DNA from 3 places in the Streptomyces sp. NPDC006174 genome. Region 2 is predicted to be linked to each of the others. Evidence: riboswitches for the same ligand, from Rfam matches in the RefSeq annotation. Region 2 holds a riboswitch; each other region holds the start of a gene.
What was found. A riboswitch is a leader RNA that binds a small molecule or an ion and turns the genes downstream of it on or off. The one in region 2 is predicted to bind thiamine pyrophosphate.
Positions count from the first base shown of each region.

Region 1: linked by a shared signal. The riboswitch ahead of thiC (phosphomethylpyrimidine synthase ThiC) and the one ahead of ABZ267_RS29500 (thiamine ABC transporter substrate-binding protein) in region 2 are both predicted to bind thiamine pyrophosphate.
Region 3: linked by a shared signal. The riboswitch ahead of thiO (glycine oxidase ThiO) and the one ahead of ABZ267_RS29500 (thiamine ABC transporter substrate-binding protein) in region 2 are both predicted to bind thiamine pyrophosphate.

Region 1 covers NZ_JBEXTJ010000002.1:64,799-67,054, reverse strand. Annotated here, with positions in the region: gene ABZ267_RS04710 (YibE/F family protein) at 1-1,146, opposite strand, end outside; TPP riboswitch at 1,217-1,350, shown strand; gene thiC (phosphomethylpyrimidine synthase ThiC) at 1,343-2,256, shown strand, end outside.
Region 2 covers NZ_JBEXTJ010000016.1:70,207-72,462, forward strand. Annotated here, with positions in the region: gene rlmN (23S rRNA (adenine(2503)-C(2))-methyltransferase RlmN) at 1-838, shown strand, start outside; TPP riboswitch at 905-1,021, shown strand; gene ABZ267_RS29500 (thiamine ABC transporter substrate-binding protein) at 1,104-2,207, shown strand.
Region 3 covers NZ_JBEXTJ010000006.1:345,651-347,906, forward strand. Annotated here, with positions in the region: gene ABZ267_RS16245 (FAD-dependent oxidoreductase) at 1-816, opposite strand, end outside; gene ABZ267_RS16250 (hypothetical protein) at 846-1,187, opposite strand; TPP riboswitch at 1,240-1,352, shown strand; gene thiO (glycine oxidase ThiO) at 1,350-2,256, shown strand, end outside.

The DNA.
Region 1 (2,256 bases), on a different contig from region 2:
CACGCTGCTCTGGGCGATGGAGAAGAGCAGCAGCAGCGGCAGCGCCGCGCCCGCGTACGCCAGCACCAGGGTGTTCACGACCGAGGCGATGTGGTCCCGTCCGATTCGGATACCTGCCCGGTAGAGCCCGCGCCAACCCATCCGCGGGTCCGCCTGGTGCAGTTCCCAGACGGCGGAGGTCTGGGTGACCGTCACATCGTCGAGCACACCGAGCGATCCGATGATGACACCGGCCAGCAGCAGACCGCTCATGTCGATGTCCGGGTAGAGGCCGTGGATGAGGCCGGTGTTGTCGTCGGTGTTGCCGCTCAGGTCCGCCCAGCCGATGAAGAGCGACCCGAGCAGGCCGATCAGCAGCAGGGAGATCAGCGTTCCGATGACGGCGACGGAGGTCCGGGCCGTCACCCCGTGGCACATGTAGAGCGCCGCCAGCATGATGGCGCTGGCCCCGATCACCGCCACCACCAGCGGATTCGAGCCCTGGAGGATCGCCGGCAGGATGAACAGGGTCAGTACGGCGAACGAGACGGCCAGCGCCACCAGCGCCATCACCCCGCGCAGCCGGCCCACCGCGACCACCGCCAGGGCGAAGATCGCGGCCAGCAGCGTCATGGGGATCTTCCGGTTCACATCGGTGACGCTGTACTGGAGGTCGCGCGGTGCGTCGGGTGCGTACGCCACCACCACGCCCTGGCCCTCGCGCAGTTGACGCGGCGCGTCCGGCTGGACCACCTCGACGAACTTACGGCCCTTGTCGTCGCCGCTGGTCACCTCGACGGTCGCCTTCGCGCACTTCCCCTCCTGCTCGGCGACCGCCTCGCGGCCCGAGGGCGTGGAGGTGTCGCCGGTCGGCGGGACCTGTGCGGCGTTGACGTCGGCGCAGTCGACCTTGACGACCTGGACGACCTTGCCGTCCTGGGTCTGCCGGTCGAATCCGACGCCGGTGCGCTCGTGGTCGGGGGCGCCGCCGGGCCAGAACGCGATCAGACCGACGACGACCGCCGTGGCGAACGGGATCACCACGGCGGCGATGACCTTGCGCAGGTGCTTGGAGACCGGTGCGGCGGGTCCGTGGCTGTGCGTGTGGCCGTGGCTGTGGCCCTGGGGCGGCGGCTGGGGTGCGGGGTCGCTTTGGGGGGAGGTCACGGGGCGATCATCGCAAGAACGGGAGGGCCCTCTGGTCAGCTCGCCGGAAAGGACGCTAGCGTGGAGGCACCTTTGCACACGCGGGAGCTCGGAGCACCGGGCTGAGAGGGCGCTGACCGCCGTACATCCGTACGGGACACGCTGCGCCGACCGCCGAACCTGTTACCGGGTAATGCCGGCGTAGGGAGTAGGTCTCATGACCACAGCGGACGCAAGCACGCCTGCCTCGAAACAGAACGACGGAACGCCGGACGGCGCTCCGAACGACGAGGCCGGGAAGTCCATCGGCTGGCACAAGGGGTACGTCCAGGGCTCACGCCCGGACCTCCGGGTGCCGGTTCGACAGGTGCACCTCACCAACGGCAAGGACGTGACGCTGTACGACACGTCGGGGCCGTACACCGATCCCGGAATCGACACCGATGTCCGCCGGGGCCTCGCGCCCCTGCGGGAGAACTGGATCATCGCCCGCGGCGACACCGAGGAGTACGCGGGCCGCCCGGTCCGCCCCGAGGACGACGGGCTCAAGCACACCTCGCCGCGCGGCGGGCTGCGCAACCTCGACGCCGTCTTCCCGGGCCGCCCGCGCCAGCCGCGCCGCAGCCGCGACGGACGGCCCGTCACCCAGCTCGCGTACGCCCGGCGCGGCGAGATCACGCCGGAGATGGAGTACGTCGCGATCCGGGAGAACGTCGAGGCCGAAGTCGTACGCGAGGAGATCGCGGCGGGCCGGGCGGTGCTGCCGGCCAACGTCAACCATCCGGAGATCGAGCCGATGATCATCGGCAAGCGGTTCCTGGTGAAGGTCAACGCCAACATCGGCAACTCGGCCGTCACCTCCTCCATCGAGGAGGAGGTGGACAAGATGACCTGGGCGACCAAGTGGGGCGCCGACACGGTCATGGACCTGTCCACCGGCCGCAACATCCACACCACCCGCGAGTGGGTGCTGCGCAACTCCCCCGTGCCGATCGGAACGGTGCCGCTCTACCAGGCGTTGGAGAAGGTGGACGGCCGAGCCGAGGAGCTCACCTGGGAGATCTACAAGGACACCGTCATCGAACAGGCCGAGCAAGGCGTGGACTACATGACGGTGCACGCCGGAGTACG
Region 2 (2,256 bases):
CGACGACGACACCACCCGTAAGACGCTGTGGAAGCTGCACGACGGGACGCTCGTCGAGTCCGTCCTGATGCGCTACCCGGAGCGCGTCACCATGTGCATCTCCTCGCAGGCCGGCTGCGGGATGAACTGCCCGTTCTGTGCCACCGGGCAGGCCGGCCTCGACCGCAATCTGTCGACCGCCGAGATCGTGCACCAGATCGTCGACGGCATGCGCGCCCTGCGCGACGGCGACGTGCCCGGCGGTCCGGCCCGGCTCTCCAACATCGTCTTCATGGGCATGGGCGAGCCGCTCGCCAACTACAACCGTGTCGTCGGAGCCATCCGCCGGCTCACCGACCCCGAGCCGGACGGCCTCGGCCTCTCGCAGCGCGGGATCACCGTCTCCACCGTCGGCCTCGTCCCGGCCATGCTGCGCTTCTCCGACGAGGGCTTCAAGTGCCGCCTCGCCGTCTCGCTGCACGCTCCGGACGACGAGCTGCGCGACACCCTGGTCCCGGTCAACACCCGGTGGAACGTACGCGAGGTGCTCGACGCCGCCTGGGAGTACGCGGAGAAGTCCGGCCGCCGGATCTCCATCGAGTACGCCCTGATCCGGGACATCAACGACCAGGCCTGGCGCGGCGACCTGCTCGGCCGGCTGCTCAAGGGCAAGCGGGTGCACGTCAACCTGATCCCGCTCAACCCCACGCCCGGCTCCAAGTGGACCGCCTCGCGGCCCGAGGACGAGAAGGCGTTCGTCGAGGCCATCGCGGCCCACGGCGTGCCCGTCACCGTCCGGGACACCCGCGGCCAGGAGATCGACGGGGCCTGCGGGCAGCTGGCGGCCTCCGAGCGCTGAGGGCCTGCTGACCGCGAAGGGCCCGGCCGAAAACCGCCGGTGTAGCCTGGGCGGGAAATCAACTTCATATTCCGACAGGGGAGCGCCACAGCGCTGAGAGTGCGGCACCAAGGACAGGTTGGCCGCAGACCCTCTGAACCTCGCCCGGGTCATTCCGGGTAGGAAGTTCGGACCTTACTCAAGCTGTTGCGCCCTGCCCGCTTCCGGTACGTCCCGGCGGCGGGCGGGGCCGCGTCTCTTCCTGGTCACCTCCAGGAGGAATCACATGAACACCACCAAGAAGTACGCCTCGACCGCGCTCGCCGCGGCCCTCGGCGTCACCGTCCTCGCGGGCTGCGGCGGCTCCGGTGACGACACCTCGGCCGGATCCGGCGCGTCCAAGGGCAGCGGCTCCAAGACCGTCACCCTGGTCACCCACGACTCCTTCAACGCCTCGAAGGACGTGCTGAAGCAGTTCACCAAGGAGAGCGGCTACACCGTCGAGCTCCTCAAGAGCGGTGACGCCGGTGCGGCCCTCAACCAGGAGATCCTCACCAAGGGCTCTCCGCGCGGCGATGTCTTCTTCGGCGTCGACAACACCCTGCTCTCCCGCGCCCTCGACAACGGTCTCTTCACCGCGTACGAGGCCAAGGGCCTGGACCGGGTCGCGGACTCCACCGAGCAGGACGACCAGCACCGCGTCACGCCGGTCGACATCGGTGACATCTGCGTCAACTACGACAAGAAGTACTTCGCAGACGAGAAGCTCGACCCGCCGCAGACCTTCGAGGACCTGCTCAAGCCCGCGTACAGGAACCTCCTCGTCACCGAGAACGCGGCCAGCTCCTCGCCCGGCCTCGGCTTCCTCCTCGGCACCATCGCCTCCCAGGGCGAGGACGGCTACCAGGACTACTGGAAGAAGCTGAAGGCCAACGGGGTCAAGGTCGTCGACGGCTGGGAGCAGGCGTACAACGAGGAGTTCTCCGGCTCCGCCGGCGGCAAGAAGGCCAAGGCGGACCGGCCGCTCGTCGTCAGCTACGCCTCCAGCCCGCCCGTCGAGGTCCTCTACGCCGACCCGCAGCCCAAGGAGGCCCCCACCGGCGTCTCCACCGGCACCTGCTTCCGGCAGACCGAGTACGCCGGGCTGCTGAAGGGCGCGAAGAACGAGGCGGGCGGCAAGGCGCTGCTCGACTTCCTGATCAGCAAGACGTTCCAGGAGGACGTGCCGCTGAACATGTTCGTCAACCCGGTCGTGACCGACGCGAAGCTGCCGGAGATCTTCACCGAGTTCGGTGAGACCGTCGACAAGCCGGCCACCGTGGCCCCGGACAAGATCGCCGCCAACCGTGAGCAGTGGGTCCAGGCGTGGCACTCGATCGCCGTGAAGTAGACGGCCTCGTCGAAGCCGCCGGACCCGGCACCGCGTCCGGCGGCGCCCG
Region 3 (2,256 bases), on a different contig from region 2:
CAGCGAGGTGCGCAGCGCGCTGTCGGCGGTGATCGAGCCGTCCGGGCCGCGTTCGATCCCGGAGCCGGCGAGCCAGCCGGTGGCGGGGCGGGCGCCGATGCCGACGACCACGGCTCCGGCGGGCAGGGCGCGGCCGTCCGCGAGGACCACCGTGCCGTGCTCGACGCGCTCGACGCGGGCGTCGGTGAGGAGTACGGCGCCGCTCTCCGCGTACCAGTCGGCCATCGGCGCGGCGACCTCGGCGGGCAGGGTTCCGGCCAGCGGGCGGGCGGCGGCCTCGACGACAGTGACCGCGCAGCCGGCGGCGCGGGCCGCGGTGGCGAACTCGGCGCCGATCCACCCGGCGCCGACGACCACCACGTCGTGCTGCTCCTCCAGGACGGGCCGCAGCCGGGCGGCGTCGTCCAGCGTGCGCAGCAGATGGACGCCGGGGACGCCTTCGGTGCCGGGCAGGGCGATGGGCTCGGCACCGGTCGCCAGGACCAGGACGTCGTAAAGGACGGGGCCGTCGGCGGTGTCCAGGACGTGGTCGGCGGCGCGCAGAGCGCTGACGTCCAGGCCGAGGCGCAGCGTGATCTCCAGCGCCTCGAAGTCGACGTCGAAGGCGGAGTCCTCGGCCTTGCCGAGCAGCACCGCCTTGGACAGCGGCGGCCGGTCGTAGGGCTGGTGGGGTTCGGCGCCGATCAGGGTGACGGGACCGGTGAAGCCGGCTTCCCGCAGAGCGACGGCGGTCTGTACGCCCGCCATGCCCGCTCCGACGATCACGACGTTCCGTGCCGGCTGCCCAGCCATGTGCTCTTCCGTCTGCTCGCTCACGTGTCCCACTCTATTCAGCTGACGCGACGTCAATGGGTGACTTCTTCCACCACACTTGTCCCGCTGCCTTCCTGTGACTCCCATTCCCAGCGCTCCGCCAGCCGCACGCGGCCGTCCGCGAGGTCCACGACGGTGGAGAGGCAGTGTCCGGAAGAGGTGGTTCCGTCCTGCTTGAGCTGGACGTAGCGGAAGTCGAGTTCATCTCCTTCGCGGGTGCCGATGAGCCGGCCTCGGACCACGTCACCGCCCGTGTACTCGGCCCAGATCACGCCGTCCTGCTCGTGGTACGTGAAGCGGGTCCGGGTGCCCACCTGGCCCGGGGCCTGGTCGGCGACGGGTGAGAGGACGAGTCCGTCGAGCGAACGGGCCACGGTGGCTGCTCCCTTGCTGGGTGAGAGGCGGGTGGGTTTAGGGTGGCCAAGGTAGAACACTCGCGGGAGCCCGGACGCACCGGGCTGAGAGGGAGGCTGAAGCGCCTCCGACCGTACGAACCTGATCCGGGTCATGCCGGCGAAGGGAGGGGCTGGACACCCATGCGCGTCTCGGGGAAGACCTCCGGAATCCCGGCGGAAAACTCAGGAACCGATGTCCTCGTCATCGGTGGCGGCATCATCGGCCTGGTCACCGCGTGGCGGGCGGCCCAGCGCGGGCTGACCGTCACCGTGGCCGATCCCGATCCGGGCGGCGGCGCCGCCCGGGTCGCGGCGGGGATGCTGGCCGCCGTCACCGAACTGCACTACGGCGAGGAGCTGCTCCTCGGCCTCAACCTGGCCTCCGCCGCCCGCTATCCGGAGTTCGTCGCGGAGCTGGAGGCGGCGAGCGGCCGGGAGACCGGCTTCCGTACCTGCGGGACGCTCGCCGTGGCGCTGGACTCCGACGACCGGGCGCATCTGCGGGAGCTGCACGCGCTCCAGGAGCGCTCGGGCCTGGAGTCGGTCTGGCTGAGCGGCCGTGAGTGCCGCCGGCTGGAGCCGATGCTCGCGCCGGGTGTCCGGGGCGGGCTGCGGGTGGACGGTGACCACCAGGTGGATCCGCGCCGGCTGGCCACGGCGCTGCTGGCCGCGTGCGAGCGGGCCGGCGTGGTGTTCCGCAGGGCGTCCGCCGAGCGGCTCAGCGTCGCCGGAGGCCGGGCCTCCGGAGCGTCCCTCGGTGACGGTACGGAGGTCGAGGCCGACCAGGTCGTCCTCGCGGCGGGCAGCCTCAGCGGGCGGCTCGCGGGCGTGCCCGAGGAGGTCCTGCCGCCGGTCCGCCCGGTCAAGGGCCAGGTCCTGCGGCTCTCCGTGCCACCGGCGTACGCCCCCTTTCTCAGCCGGACGGTGCGTGCCGTCGTCCGCGGCGGCCACCTCTACCTCGTACCGCGCGAGAACGGCGAGCTGGTCGTCGGCGCCACCAGCGAGGAGATGGGCTGGGACACCACGGTCACCGCCGGCGGGGTCTACG